DNA from 2 places in the Bacillus jepli genome. Region 2 is predicted to be linked to the other one. Evidence: riboswitches for the same ligand, from Rfam matches in the RefSeq annotation. Region 2 holds a riboswitch; the other holds the start of a gene.
What was found. Region 2 has a riboswitch for cyclic di-GMP ahead of ABC371_RS16475 (putative bifunctional diguanylate cyclase/phosphodiesterase). Riboswitches for the same ligand answer to the same signal wherever they lie in the genome.
Positions count from the first base shown of each region.

Region 1: another riboswitch for cyclic di-GMP. It lies ahead of ABC371_RS07420 (leucine-rich repeat domain-containing protein); the one in region 2 lies ahead of ABC371_RS16475 (putative bifunctional diguanylate cyclase/phosphodiesterase).

Region 1 covers NZ_JBDFMO010000001.1:1,474,760-1,482,537, forward strand. Annotated here, with positions in the region: gene ABC371_RS07400 (S8 family serine peptidase) at 1-519, shown strand, start outside; gene ABC371_RS07405 (signal peptidase I) at 704-1,231, shown strand; gene ABC371_RS07410 (hypothetical protein) at 1,470-2,627, shown strand; partial or broken gene ABC371_RS07415 (transposase) at 3,209-4,184, shown strand; cyclic di-GMP riboswitch class I at 4,450-4,535, shown strand; gene ABC371_RS07420 (leucine-rich repeat domain-containing protein) at 5,030-7,778, shown strand, end outside.
Region 2 covers NZ_JBDFMO010000001.1:3,214,078-3,221,855, reverse strand. Annotated here, with positions in the region: gene ABC371_RS16480 (IS1595 family transposase) at 1-33, opposite strand, end outside; gene ABC371_RS16475 (putative bifunctional diguanylate cyclase/phosphodiesterase) at 83-1,669, opposite strand; cyclic di-GMP riboswitch class I at 1,799-1,883, opposite strand; gene ABC371_RS16470 (erythromycin esterase family protein) at 2,236-3,504, opposite strand; gene ABC371_RS16465 (hypothetical protein) at 3,514-3,891, opposite strand; gene ABC371_RS16460 (DUF1292 domain-containing protein) at 3,900-4,163, opposite strand; gene ABC371_RS16455 (hypothetical protein) at 4,498-4,647, shown strand; gene ABC371_RS16450 (hypothetical protein) at 4,801-4,941, opposite strand; gene ABC371_RS16445 (DUF5634 family protein) at 4,992-5,297, opposite strand; gene ABC371_RS16440 (class I SAM-dependent methyltransferase) at 5,525-6,244, shown strand; gene ABC371_RS16435 (hypothetical protein) at 6,323-6,652, opposite strand; gene ABC371_RS16430 (hypothetical protein) at 6,716-6,838, opposite strand; gene ABC371_RS16425 ((deoxy)nucleoside triphosphate pyrophosphohydrolase) at 7,171-7,569, shown strand; gene ABC371_RS16420 (DEAD/DEAH box helicase) at 7,590-7,778, opposite strand, start outside.

The sequences.
Region 1 (7,778 bases), 1.7 Mb from region 2:
AAAAAGGGCAAGCTTGTAAAAGAAATAGTATCTGAAGAATTTGTTCGTAAAAACCACTACGACGGTGGACAAGGTCAAATGTACTACTTAATCTCTGACTGGACGTGGGATGGAACCGGCAAAAATGGCAAGGTTGTACCAGAAGGTCAATATTTCTTACAGGCAGAAGCAACTCTTGACTATGAAGGTGCAGCAGAGCAAACACTGATAATCCCAGTAAAACTGGACGTAACAACACCGAAGGTAAAAACAAAACTAGGTAAAGACGGTAAAACAATCACAGTTGACGTCTCCGACAAAACAAGTGGCATAGCATACTGGGATGTATACGTCGATGGTAAACCAGTCACAGAGGCACCATACGTAAACGGCGAAACAGAACATGTCTTTGCAAATGAGCTCACAAAAGCCCAAACCGTAACAGTAGTAGCAGTAGACTACGCTGGTAATGTCACAACAAACGAAGTCAAAATCGGAAGCAAAGGCAACAACGGAACTACAGGAAACAAGAAAAACTAAAACTATGAGACTAGCAATCAATTCGGTTGCTGGTCTTTTTTTAGATTATACGCATAATGTAAAACACAATAAAGAACAAACTATTAATATTGTCCCTTGTCCAACAGAAAAAAAGTAGTTATAATCGAGTTACAGTGTTCTTTATTAAGAATTACCCTAACCTTTAAAGGGTGTGTTCTATGAAATGGGAAAAAAGATAGTTAACTGGTTAGGTAATATTGCGTTTCTAGTTTTTCTAATGATCACAATTGCAATCATACTATCATTATTATTATCAAAAAATCAGCAGGGGCAACCACCTTCTATTTTTGGCTATAAAATAATGACCGTCCTATCTGGAAGTATGGACCCGTTATTAGAGCCTGGAGATATCATCTTCGTAAATGTAATAGATCGCTATCAAGTGAAAGTGAATGATGTAATTACATATCAAAAAGGACAGCAAACCTTTGTAACCCATAGAGTAGTGGATATAGTCACAAATGGGGGAGATAGATCGTTTCAAACAAAAGGTGACGCCAACAATATAAATGATCAGGAATTAGTATCACCAAATCAGCTAGTGGGGACTTTAAAATATCACATCCCAAAGGTTGGCTATGTTACGAACGTGTTTAACAGTACATGGGGCTTATTTTTAATTGGTGGAGTAATCCTTGTATTTTTCCTAATAAAAAGAGTGAAATTTATTTCGATCAAAAAACAAGTTTGACCCATTTTTATTTAATAGGGTGGATAAGTGTTGTTAAAACGTTCTTTATTAGGAACAATTTATAGGTTTTAACTTTAGAGGGCAAGAATTCAAGACAATGAAATTCAACAATTCCCCTTAAAGTTCAAAATAAAAAAGCCAATGGTACGGAGGTGATTGAGTAATTTTAAAAATAGAATAGTAGAATTCTAGAAATTCGAAGTAGAGAAGTCCAAAAAATAAGGTAGGGGTGTTTAGTTTGAAAAGGAATACAATTTTTATCTTAATCTCAGCTCTGGTTCTTGTAACAGTTGCAACAGTAATAGGAACAGTAGCATACTTTTCGAAGAGCTTTACAAGTGATAATAACGTTGCGAAAGCTTCCGTATTCGATGTTGATGTTGTAGGTGCAAATGGGAAAACGATTGCTGATGAAAATTTTGACTTAGATGAAGAGCTTTACCCAGGTATGGAGAAAAAAGAAGTTTACAGCTTCGACATTCAAAGAAATAACACCAAGCTGCCAGTAGAATATGAGGTAAAACTTTCACCGAGTGGAGACCTTTTCCCAGAGGGTACAACCTCTCCTGTCGCTTTAACATTACAAAGATTGGTTGATGGAAATTGGGAAGATGTAGCTTTCGAAAGAAAATTTAAACCTCAAAACGACGAAGAAAAATTCAAGGTCTTTGTAGAGTGGGAGCATGGTGATAATGATATCGCGTTCCAAGGAAAAACAGGTAACATCAGATTAGAGGTAGTGGCAACTCAAGTCGATCCAGAACCTGTTATAGTTGATTTTGGTAATGCACAACTCACTTTATATAAGGACACCACATCATCTCAAAATACGATTGACTTTGAGAATATTACAAATTTCAAATTAAAAAATAAGAAGACTGGGAAAGAATACGCGGCTGGAACTAGTCCTTCGAATCGTAAATATACCTATGAGATGAAAGATATCCCAGTAGGTGAATACACAATCCATTTCGATATGACAAATGGAATGAGTGTGAAGGAAATTCAGCTTGGGGAGGTATACAAAGAAACAATTTATGATGCAGCAAATAATCCATTTGTCATTACAAAAGATAAAAAAGAATATGCAAAAATTGTATTAAAATCAGATCTTACATTAAAAGAAATTAAAACTTTGAACGACCTAAAAGTCCCATCAAATATCACATTTGATGAATTTAATGCAGCACTCCCAAAACAAGCGACAATTGTGGATTCTGCCGGTCAAGAACATCAGGTTGATTTGAAATGGGATATTCGACCATTTAATTTTGAAAACTATAAAAAACCCGGTACAACTACCTTGTACAGTGAATTTTTCAAACTGCCTGTGAACGTATCTAATTCTGAGCCGTCCCAAAGACTAGAAGTTAAGCTTAAGGTGGTTTTTGAGTAATCAATATCCCATATAAGAATTGGAGAATCTTCCTGAGATAGAGGAGGTTCTCCTTTTTTTAAAAAAAATTTTATCAAAGGTGTAATCCTTCTATAAAGACACAGCCAAAATCTAAAATAGACAAAAATAGCAAAATGGAGACACAAATTTAGATATTCAAGCAAAAACCAAAAAGTAAATGTTGTCGCAGTTGATTACTCAGGCAACAAAACAATCAGCAATTTTAAATCCTACAACCTACGTCAAATACTAGCAATCAATTTTGGTTGCTAGTATTTTTGTGCATGTCTCGCTGGATAAGGAGCTCTGGGAAAATCATTATCGCGCAATTATACCAGCTTAAAGCGCAATTCCTAAAAATAACACGCAATTCTCCAAAATAAAGCGCAAATATCACCATTCATCGCGCAATTCCCCATTATCCTAGTCTTAAGCAAGGGGACCAGTGGAACCGTCCGAGGTCACTGAAAAACGTTTCTAAATAACTGGAAAACGTAGGTTTTTATAAAAAAATACAAAAAACCCCCGATTTTGGTAAAATAGAGTTGTCGAAAAACTATCACCAAAAAGGGGGATTTTTTATGCTTAAAAGCAGAAAACAATTAAGCATGTACTCAATATTATACAATAAAATACCGGATAATCACATCCTTAAGCTAATGGACGAAGCAGTAGATTTTAGTTTTATTAATGAGCTACTTGAAGATTCATATTCTAAATATTATGGAAGACCAGCCAAAGAACCAGAAATGATGGTCAAATTACTGGTTCTTCAACATCTTTATAAATTATCTGACGAGAGAGTTATAGAAGATGCATCATTAAACCTTGCCTATATGTATTTTCTCGGGATAAACCCAGAAGATGATTTACCACATCCTAGTTTATTAGCAAAGTTCAGAGTACATAGATTGCAAGATGTCACATTAGATGAAATCATATTAAAAGTTGTAGAACAATGTGTAGAAAAAGGCATTATTAAAGATGCCGGTATTAGTATTGATACTACTCATTCCGAGGCAAACACCTTTAAGGCAACCCTTTTATTTTAAAAAGCCCATATTGGATCAAATCAAACAAATTGGGGCAAAACCTTATATACCTGTAAGTGCGATGTCTTACCGGTTAGATGAAGAAAGGTTTAGCTACAATAAGGATTCCGATGAATGGTTTTGCGTTCAAGGAAATAAAACAGAAAAAAAGAAATACTACAAAGATAAACGGGGAAAAGAATACTATAAATATTCCTTTGAAAAAGAACAATGTAGAAATTGTCCATTAAGGGAATTGTGCATAAAGGAAAAAAGAGTCGGTAAATTGTTAGAGGTTAGTATTAATACACCAGAGTTTTATGAATACAGCCAGGAAAAAAAGACCGAAGAAATCAAAGAAAAATATAAGGAAAGAGCTTGCCAAGAATGGAAAAATGGCGAAATGAAAAATTTCCACGGGTTAGATCGTGCCAGGGGGTACGGTCTAAGAAGCATGTCTTTACAAGCAAAATTAACTGCATTAGCAGTTAATTTAAAGAGGATAGCCAAGATACTATCCTCTAAAAAACCATCTTTTCCGCAAATAAATGACATTTATTTCAAAAATGAAGAAAAAACTTTTGATTTTCAAATGGCAGCATAGTTGTGAAGCTTTTTTATTATAAATATAGGGACTTTTTCAGTGGATTCGAACCGTCCCTTTGGCTCCGATTTCGACAAAAACCAACAACCTTCCAATACCAAAGTACTATTTACTATAAAAATAGGTCAAAAGACCCTTTTAATAGATTCGCGCACTATTCTATAGTAAATAAGAAGCATACATAAATCGTACGAAATGGCAAAATCATTGAAAAATGATGACGCAAAACTAAAGGGGCTACGGTCTATTGGACTATGCCAGCCAGTTTCCGAACACGAGGCTCCGTCGATTTGTGTTCACAAAATCGAAAGGGGAATATGTGTGAAAAAAGCAATTTACAAAGCGAAATACTATTGGCACAGCATGCAATTTAACAAGAATAGAACCCTATTAGAGGATTGTCTCTCCCAAAAACTCAAATCTCAAATTGAGTCAAAAATGCATTACCATGAGCGTGAAGCAATCAATTACATAGCTAAACTATAAAGCTATAGGAATAACCTACATAACCTGTAATAGACCAACGGAATCACCTTTGGTCTATTATTTTTTCTTTTTAAAAATCCAATCGTCCAATCTTATCATATGCTGTTCAAGTGGATAATTTCATGAATCCATTTGATACAAGCAACATAGTTCCTTATTACCATTTTCAATCTAGGTATTTAGCATTAAAAAATATTCAAAATTTATAAAAAATGGTATATAATAACCTAGTTGGTATTTTTCGACAAATATTTTAATAATTTACCAGGAGGGGAACTAGAGTGAAAAAACGCAAGTGGATTAAGATGCCATTAGTGCTAATCATGTTATTTTCTATTAGTAATCCGTTTACAGGCCAAACAGCGTATGCATCTGAAGAGCTGCCTTCAGATGAACAAGTAGACCAAACAGAAACGGAAACGGTACAACAAGAAAGTGAAGTGTCTGAAGAAACAGCATTAAATGAAGAGGCTGTCGAAAATCCAGTTGAGGAAGCACTATCATCAAATTATTTGAGTGTTAAAGGTGTAACGGATTCAACTGCAACTGTGGAGTGGTTTCGATATATTAATCATAGCGAAGCAGAAAAATACAAGGTTTACTTAAATGATGAACTAATCACAGAAATTGATAATATATATGTATTCCAATTTACATATATCGGACTCCAGCCGGAAACGGATTATACACTAAAAGTTGAAATTGTAAATCAAGATGGCGGTGTTGTGAAAGTCTTAGGATCCGCTACTACTCAGCCTGCTCCAACGGGAAAGGTTATTCCATTCAAAGATGAAACTCTTAAGTCTGTAGTAAAAAGAGAATTAGGCATTGTGGATAGAGAAGTTCGTGCAAGTGACATGAATAATCTTTATAGATTGAATGCTTGGACTGAAGGTATTAAGGATCTTTCAGGCTTGGAATTTGCGTATAATTTAGAAGATCTCAGCCTTAGTGGCAATGAAATTAGCGATATATCATCACTCGCTTATTTATCAAAGTTAAAAACGGTTAGTTTAAATGAGAACGAAATTACTGATTTCAAGGTATTAGAACAACTTCCGAACTTACAATATGTTACACTCTTCGGAAATGGGGAGGAATTTAGTAACGATACGATGAATGTAATCGAACATCTACTTGAAAATAAAGTAGAAGTGGATTGGACATTTTCATGGGAAAATCAAATTAACTTCACAAGTTTAACAGAATCTGAAGGTACATTTACGGTTGATTTTCCGAAAGTTGAGGATCGTGTAAAAAATTATCAAGTATATATCGGAGATGAACTCTTAGGAGAGTTTTTACCTGGAGAAAGCTATACACTTTCAGATTTGCTACCGGACACAGGTTACGAGGTAATTGTCAAAGCAGTTGATGCAAAAGGGTTAATTTGGTCAACTACTCATGGGTATTTAAATACAAAGGCATTTCCATCTGGAGATATTGTTACATTTGCAGACCCTGCATTAGAAGAAGCTGTCCGTAAGGAATTACTCATTTATTCACGTGAATTATATCAAAGTGATCTTAAGATGTTATATTCACTAATAGCTGAACATAGAGGTATTACTGATTTATCTGGTCTAGAAAAGGCTGGAAATTTATCATTTTTAGATTTAAGTGGTAATAAGATTGAAAATCTCGAACTGTTATCAAACCTAACAAATCTATCAAATCTTTATTTAAATTCAAACAATATTTCTGATATTACACCTTTGAGTGGATTGGAGAAATTACGAACCTTAACACTTCGAGGTAATAAGATTGAAGATATTAGTGCTTTAAAAGATTTAACAGCGTTAGCAGAACTGGATTTTTCTAATAATGAAGTAGAAGATATTTCCGCATTATCGACTTTAACAAATATTAGAACCTTATTATTAGGGGAAAATAAGATTAAAGTCATTAGTGTTTTAAAGAATTTGAGAGCGTTAGCAGAACTGGATTTTTCTAATAATCAAGTAGAGGATATTTCTGTCTTATTAGAACTCCCACGATTATATTTTGCAACTGTATACAATAACTCATTGGATTTGATAGAAGGTTCTGATGTCATGAATTTCATACAGACCTTATTAGATCGAGAAATAACGGTGATTTATGTTGAAGAAGGTGAAGAACAACCGCCAGTAGAAGAACCAGGCGAGGAACAACCGCCAGTAGAAGAACCAGGCGAGGAACAACCACCAGTAGAAGAACCAGGTGAAGAACAACCACCAGTGGAACAGCCAGAACCAGAACAACCTGAATATAAGAATCCAAGCGTTACAATTGAAAATACCAAGGTAACTGAAAATCAAATCCAAGTATCTTGGAAGGTTGAAAACAAAGAATCAGTTAGAAGGTATTGGGTATATGTAAATGGTCATGAGTATGCAATGCTTGATAAAAATGCAACAGAAATCACGATTAAAAACTTGCAACCCAATACTTTATACAAAGTTCGCCTTGTTGCTTTATCAAACGGTACAAATGATGCGAGTAAAGAAGTGGAAGTAAGAACAAAGGCTATTCAAGTTGTGACAATGCCTGTCATCAACAACGGAATTGCCAAAGTTCCAACCGTTGTCGTTAATAATATAGAAAAAGGCGAAACACTAGTTGTGAACCTTAATAAAGCCGATTCAGCAAAGGTTGAATTAACGAAAGAGCAAGTCAAGACACTTAAAGACAAAGGAGCAGACTTGGTTGTTGAAAACCAAAATGTTCAATTGCAAATTCCATTGAACAATCTACCTGAAGATAAAAAAATCGAAACAGTTGTTCAAAAAATGAAATCTGTAGAGGGAGCAGCAAGTCATGTTTATGACTTTACAATCTATGCAGATGGACAAGCGGTTCATACATTTGTGGTACCAATTACGCTAGTGTTTGATGTCAACGAAGAACAAGTGACAAACCCTGAGGATTTAAAAGTATTCTACTTCAATGAAGAATCAGAAGAATGGGAGTTAATTCCTGGGGCAGTTTATCAAGACGGTAAAGTTTCAGTAGAAACAGGTCATTTCAGTATTTTCGCAGTATTTGAAG
Region 2 (7,778 bases):
TTCACCGAACTCTTTATAGATGTCTTTCCACATAGTTGAATGCCTCCTGAAACCGTATTATATCAACGTTCTACTAATATGGTCAAGAAAGCAACAATCTATACGAAAACAGCCTCTTCAAATAATGGATGGAAGAATAACCCGTCCCGAAATCGTCTAACGATAGTGAAATGCCCATCGCTTTTATTTGCTCAATTTGATCCTGAACAACACTTGTTTCTTGTAACAAGGTACCTTCTGTGAGCTCAATTTCCAGATGCTTTGAATTGATATGATACCTATTAATTGTCGTTTTTAACGTACTAATTAATGAGCTTTTTAAAAAGTCCTTAGCTGATAAATTAAATGAAACCGTGTTAAATTGAATGCCTCGTTTTTCCCATTGACCAACTTGCTTACATACCGTATCAATAACAAATTCTGAGAGTTCACGGTGAAAATTACTTTCTTCGGCAATCGTGATAAATTCCATCGGTGAAACTTCTCCCCAAAGTGGGTGTTTCCAACGGATAAGTGCCTCTGCACTCGTTGCTTTTTGCGACTTAACATCCACTTTTGGTTGGTATTCGATATACAATTCACCATTCTTAATCGCACTCTGTAAATCTGTCTCTAATTGAAAGGTTTTAAACGATTCAATATTCATATTTGCAGCATATAATTGATAGTTTGCTACACCATGCTTTTTCGCTCGTTTTAATGCGGTGTTTGCATTTTTTATAAGCTCAACCTTATTTTCTCCGTCATCCGGATAAATACTAATTCCAATGCTAGCTGTAATTCGAATCGAATAATCCTGAATTTGAAGAGGAGCTTGAATAATATCAATAATCTCTTTCGCATGACTCATGTACTCTTCATTCTTCATTGAGCATTCTACAACAGCGTACCATTCATCCCCTTGAGAACGGAAAAGGAAAACACCTTTATTTAGGTATTTTTCAAGTTTAGTAGATAATTGCTTAGAAGCTTCGTCCGCTATTTTAAATCCTAATGTATTATTAATACGGCTAAACCCATCTAAATTCACACAAAACAAAGCAAATCTTTCTCTCTTAGTTTTGTATCTTTCAATGACCTCTTGTATATGATTACTTCCATTTAAAAAGTTTGGTAGATTCGTCAGTTCATCGTGAGTGGTGATAAAATTTATTTTCTGTTCTAGTTGCAAAGCGTTGGTGCAATCTTCTATTACACCTACAATTTTTTCAATATTCCCTTCCTCGTCATCAACGGCGACTGTCGTTTCATTAATCCATTTAACCGTACCAGTTGGGGTTATAATTCGGTACGTATGTGTATTTTTACCTTCTTTGGTTAATCTCCCATAGATTGCTGAAAAATCTAAGGTTCCCTCTTTATACCAAAGAGATTTCCAATAGTCGATTGTTAATTCTTCTTTTGTAATTTCCAAGATTTCTTCTATTCTTCTAGAAACATAAACAATTTCTCTCTTTTTAAGATCAACTGTAAATAAAGCCAAACCTAATTGGTTCGAAATAACTCGATAATAATCGAGCCTTTCATTTTCATTAAATGTTATTGCGATGTCCTCTACAAATGTTTCCATACTGCTAGTTGAAAGACTTTCATAATAAGCATCAATTACCTTTTTTCTCTTTAAATCAACTTCATGGTGTTTTTTTCGTAGTCGATCGAATAATTTCATTTTTTCCACCCCCAGGAAAATCTAGAAGTTCTTCTTTTCTGATTAAATTTCGTTGGTTTCATTCAAATTTCATTTATAATAAAAAAGAAACTCCACCGAAAAACGGGAGTTTCCTTTTCTCTCCATCATTTCGGTAACCCGACTACCATAGCATGAGTGCTTTAGGCTCGTGGCTTTGCGTCCCTATCTTTTGATAGGTTTGCCTTTATCGATGTAATACTTATTGACTATATGTATTACTTTAGTACTAACTAATAATATTAGAAAAATATTATATATTCAACAGCTTTTGACAAAATACCATTTAAATGCAAAATGACTCTCTATTCTTCTTAGAATACCCCAAATAATTTCCAGTATCTGAGCTTTTTATCACATTGTTTTGATAATTTATGAAAATCTTAAGGGAGGCAGGATTAGGGGTAGGTTGAGTAGAAGAGCCCGCCCTAGAAAATCTAACGCTTACAACGCTAGGTGTCGAGCGAGCAAGAATCTCAGGAGTTTTTAGCTTAGTTTAGCACCTATTTGCATTCATCCCATCAGTATGGAAATCCTGCTGAATTTGATTAAATTAACACGCCTGTTACTTCAAGTGGAGTTAAAGCATTTGTGTGATTTACAAATATAAACGCATCATAACGTTCAGAGATGACCGATTGAACATAGTTCCCATAATGTTCATATTGTGGATAATAGACAACGCCAATCGCGCGATGACCAATTGAGTTATCAAATAAATATCTGTTTTTATCCGTAAAAATTAGGAGTTTATCGTAATTTCCCGCTTTATAAAGTAGGTCTTCCCAACTTCCTGTAGTTGCGGGAGGTGTATTCATTTTTTGAAAGTTTACACCCCACTCAATAGCTGCAATAACCGTACCATGATGTGTACCGAAACCAACAATATATACGTTTTCAGAACCGACCTGCTCCCTCAAAAGTTGTCCGACATTTACAAGTCCTTCATTCGCCATATCTGTTGCACGTGCATCCCCAACATGTGTGTTGTGTTCCCAGATGATTCCTTTGGATTGTTGGTGATAAAAGGAATCTATTTTATGGATCACCTCAACCATGTGACGGTCTCTGATATTCCATGATTCATTGTCCTTCGTTATCATTGTTGTATAGTAGTTTTCAGCATTAGCCGTGATAAGTGCGTTTACCTCTACGTTTAAACTACTTTCTTCTGAATCATGATAGGTATGTTTGTTTACACTTATTTCCGATAATAGTTTTGTGACTTCTTCATGACAGCCTTCGGAATAAAACGTAGATGACAATGCATACTTTTCTGCTTCACGATTAAAGGGTTCAAAACACGCGAACGCCTTTCTCGCGACCTCGAGATCAGGAGAGTTGCGTTTTTCTAAATACTTTAGAATTTCATCCATGGATTCCCATAAACTATAGATGTCAATTCCATAAAAGCCAACCTTTTTTTCACTCGTTTTATCGTGATTATATTCTTTTAGCCATTCAATTAAGTCAATGATTTCTTCATTTGCCCACATCCATGTTGGCCAACGTTTAAATGTCAAAAGGACATCACGAGCATTGTTATATTTAGCTGAATACCCTTTGATATAGCGATTGACCTCTTGGCATGCTGGCCAATCACCTTCCACAGCTATAAAAGTAAAATCTTTTTCAACAATTAATTTTTTGGTAAGTTCCTTTCGAATTTGGTAGAACTCAGACGTACCATGTGAGGATTCCCCCAACAAAATGAATTTCTCATTTTTAATAGAAGTAACAAGTTGTTCTAGGTCCTCCTTCAGATTTCTAATTGGAATAGAATGTTGTTGTATCGCTTGTATCATTTTATCTACCATATGAACCCCTCAGTTTTTGTATTCTGCATTATACGAATTCTCACCCGAATGAACAGAAAGAAGAGTATCCGCATATCCAACCAATCGGTTTACAAGCTCATCAGCAATTGCATAAACAAGGTGATGAAGTGACGAATGATGTAAAGCAGGGTCATCAAATATGATGGTGGTATTTATGAAGATTTCCTGTGTATCTAATAAGTTATAGTGAATAATCACCTTACCAGCCGCACCACCGGTAGTCGGATCTTGATAGCTCGGTAAAAAAACATACCATTCCTCTGCAGAAGGAGATCGAAAATTTTTGGTAAAGGTCAAACCTTTCATTTCTTCCTCTATTTGTATCCTCATTTGAGGATCCATAACGTCAAAGATCTTATTTTCCATAATGAATCTTACTCCGCTGGATTAGCATCAACAGCTATCTCATACGCATCTAGTACCATGTCACGTTCGGATGAATCGTTAATTCCTGTTAAAAACTGACCATCCTCCGTATTCTCCACTAGCATGACAATTGTGTGGTCTTGATCCTGTTCAGAGCGTAACAATGCATATGTTTTGTCCTTCATATCAAATAAGGCTTCAATAGAAAACTCTTTTTCATCCCCATTCTCATCCAAAACCACAATTTTATCCCGATACACATCACTATTCATGAACACACCTCCTGTAATTTGCATTCATATCTTTTCCTAAACGATAGAAATTACTTAAAAAACTACTGTATAAACCAAGTTATTTCCAAACTAAAGAAAATAAGCAATCTCCATATTGAAGTATCGAGATGAGATGACATGAATCACACTGCAGAAGGAATTTTTTAATGGGAATAAAAAGAGCTTTAAACTCACATCGTAAAATTGAATCATTAAAACAACCTACTCATCTAACCCCGCTCCCCATTTTGATTTGTCTAATCAAGAAAAAGGTATTAAAACACTATATTCAAATGATAAAAGTAAGGAATAGGAACCATAGGGGGTAACCGAATTGAAATACATAAAAATAAACACAGCAAAAGGAATTAAGGCAAACCAAGAAATTGTTGAGTTCAAACAAATTCAACAAGAAGAAGATACTTCAACAGAAAGTCAAATTGTAAGAGATTATGATAGAGCATGGGAAGATGACCGCATTTAAAAGTGCCCTTTTCCCTTGTATTTGTTTTTCAAAACATAAAATAAAAAAACAACTCTTATTACGTATTAAGGGTTGTTTTTTTTGAGTATTGGCTTTTATTGTAGTTTTTGCTTTTCATTAAACATCAGTTCTCGTTTTGCCAATGTTAAACGGCTATTTCTTTTGCTCTAGTTTGTATTCCTCTTCATTTTCTTTTTGAACAGATTCTAATCCATATCCTGTTGAACTTATTTCTAATGTTTCATTATTTTTTCTTTTTAAATGGGAATCTTCCTTTAATTGGCCATTTTCCATAGTAGCCTCCTGTAATTTAAAATAGTTTTTCCGGTTCGACTTTTTTACTCTTAATATATTTCACGGAATACATGATCCAGATCTTTGAATTCTTTAAGATCTTTTTCTTGTGGATTGTCTGATTCTACCGTCCACTTACTATCGATTGGAGCTAACCGGTCATCATTCATTTTTTGAAAAGGCAGATGAATATGATAGATTTTCCCATCTTTTTGAGTTGTATATCCAAGAAAGTAGCGATCGCCTTGCCCTTCTTCTTCAAAAATTCCGATATCTTCAATTCCATACTTATTTAAATATGGTCGAAAGGATTGCTGCAGCTCATTCATAATTTGTTCACGAGATAGATAATCCACTAAAATTCTCCTTCCAAATATTCTTTCCCTTAATATGTCATACTTTCGTTCATTTAAACCCCGTTTCTTCATACGCATAAAGTTGTACTATTATGCAATGGGGCTGAATTCTTGTTGGTACGGTTTATGGTAACTTTGATGGGATTGGGTTTTGGGATATACATATGTACTTGGATGGAACCATCTTATTTTAAAATCATATTATACAAATATGTTAAGTGGAGAAGGTGGTACTCATTGGAACTTCAATATATTTAGACTTTTTGTCCAAATTTGGTGTTAGTGGTGCACATCCTGGTGGTATGGAGCTAACAAAGAAATTATTCGAGAATCAAATGATTAACAGCTCTTCATGCATTTTAGATGTAGGTTGTGGTACCGGCCAAACATCTGCTTATTTAGCGTCCCGCTATGGCGCAAAAGTAACAGGGTTGGATATCAACCCTAACATGATTAAAAAAGCCAAAGATAGGATGGCAAAACACCAATTACCAGTCGAAATAATTCAGGGCTCAATAGAAAAATGTCCACTAAATGATAGTGAATATGACTTTATTATTTCCGAATCGGTTCTTTCTTTTGTCAATAAGCCTAAAGCACTTAAGGAAATATTTCGTTTATTAAAGCCGGGCGGTCAGTTTATAGCAAATGAACTTACCCTTAATACGAGGCTCTGGACATATTTTGAAGAGGAAATTAAACAATTTTACGGGTTAGATTCTCTCCTCATGGAAAAGGATTGGATTACCTTATTTGAAATGGCCGGTTTTAAAAACCTTAAAACGTTTAGGAGAAAACAATCCATCCTTCAAAACCATTCAATGCCTACATTCGAGTACTCAGAGTCCATTGAACCTGAACTTTATCATGTCCTCTACCAGCATTTTCATTTAATGCTAAAATATCAAGGAGCTTTGGGCTATAGAGTATTTTTATGTACGAAATAATTGGTAGAAACTCACATATATAAAATAGAAAAGGCCTGTATGGACATATCCACTACAAGCCTTTTTTGTATCGATTAATTAAATAAAGAATGGGAAAAATGGCCCGAATTTTCTTATTCCAAAGAATAGGAACCCAAATGAGGCAAAGAATGGGAAAAGTCTGCTATCATTGCGTTCACCCATTGTGTGCATTGCCAAATGTGAATGCCCAGTCTTCGGCATAAGGCTATAAATTTTCTCCCTGTCGTAGCTATGAAGGATGCCCTGGTAAACAGACCCATCTTTTAATTCAATTTGAATAATCTGATACAAATGTTGTTTGTACTTATTATGGAAATCCTCCTTATCCCTTTTATCATCAATGGGCATGCTCATTAACATACGGTTGCATAAAAATAACCTCCTCATATTCACTTCCTTTCCAATCTGTTCCTAGACAAGGGGCTTCTGTTACCCAAATTTTCCCTAAAACTACATTTCTTTATGGTACGGTTTCCCTCTATTAATGTTGGATAAACACATCACTAAGATTCCATCATGAACCGCCTCAAAAATTCCTTCAAGCCATCCGATTTTATTACTTACTTCTAGCATTTGAACAGCTCCTTTTATGCTTAAAAACCTTCACTCTAGAAAATAATTGAACGAATTATCAAAATTATATGCTAAATATTCCGATTTTAATAGGGGAAAATAGCATTTTATATTAATTACTAAAAAGATATTCTCTAATCTAAGTTAAATTCTAATTCTTTGTAAACCTTTTCAACACCCTATTTCAAACTTAGATAGTAAATCCGTTCCATATTGATAAACATTAAAAGATTCCTTGTTCCTTCTGTTTCGATAGTATTTAAAAACAAATTATTAATACATACATAGAAAAGATGATATGATATGAATATTATATTCAAACGGAGGTTCATATGAAAAAGCTTGTAAAAGTTGTAGCAGCCATAATAGAAAATGAGGAAGATAAAGTTTTGTGTGCTCTTCGCTCACCAAAAATGTCTATTCCAAATCGATGGGAATTCCCAGGTGGAAAGGTAGAAGAAAACGAGGATATTTATACAGCATTAGTGAGAGAAATTTATGAGGAACTCGGTTGTAAAATTGAAACTTCAAAAAATATATTTAATGATAATATTCATGAATATGATACGTTTACAATCAACTTAATTTCAATAAAGTGCAAGATTACTGAGGGTACACCTAAAGCAAGTGAGCATTCTACTTTAGTTTGGTTAAAAAAAGAAAATCTAGAATCATTGAAATGGGCGCCAGCAGATATTCCAGCAGTAAATGATTTAGTTAAGGAAAAATAGTCTTCTCATAAATGAGAAGACTATACTTTTTTAGTAAATTCAATATAAAGATTAGCAGGAATTTCATGCTCAAGTTCCATTCTTACCGTGATTGGTCTATTTCCTTCAAACTGTATTGAATTTCCTTTACCAATATAAATATAAGGCTCAACCTTACCGTCGATTTCGCGGTATTTTCGAATAAATAAATGTAGATTTACTCCTCTTTC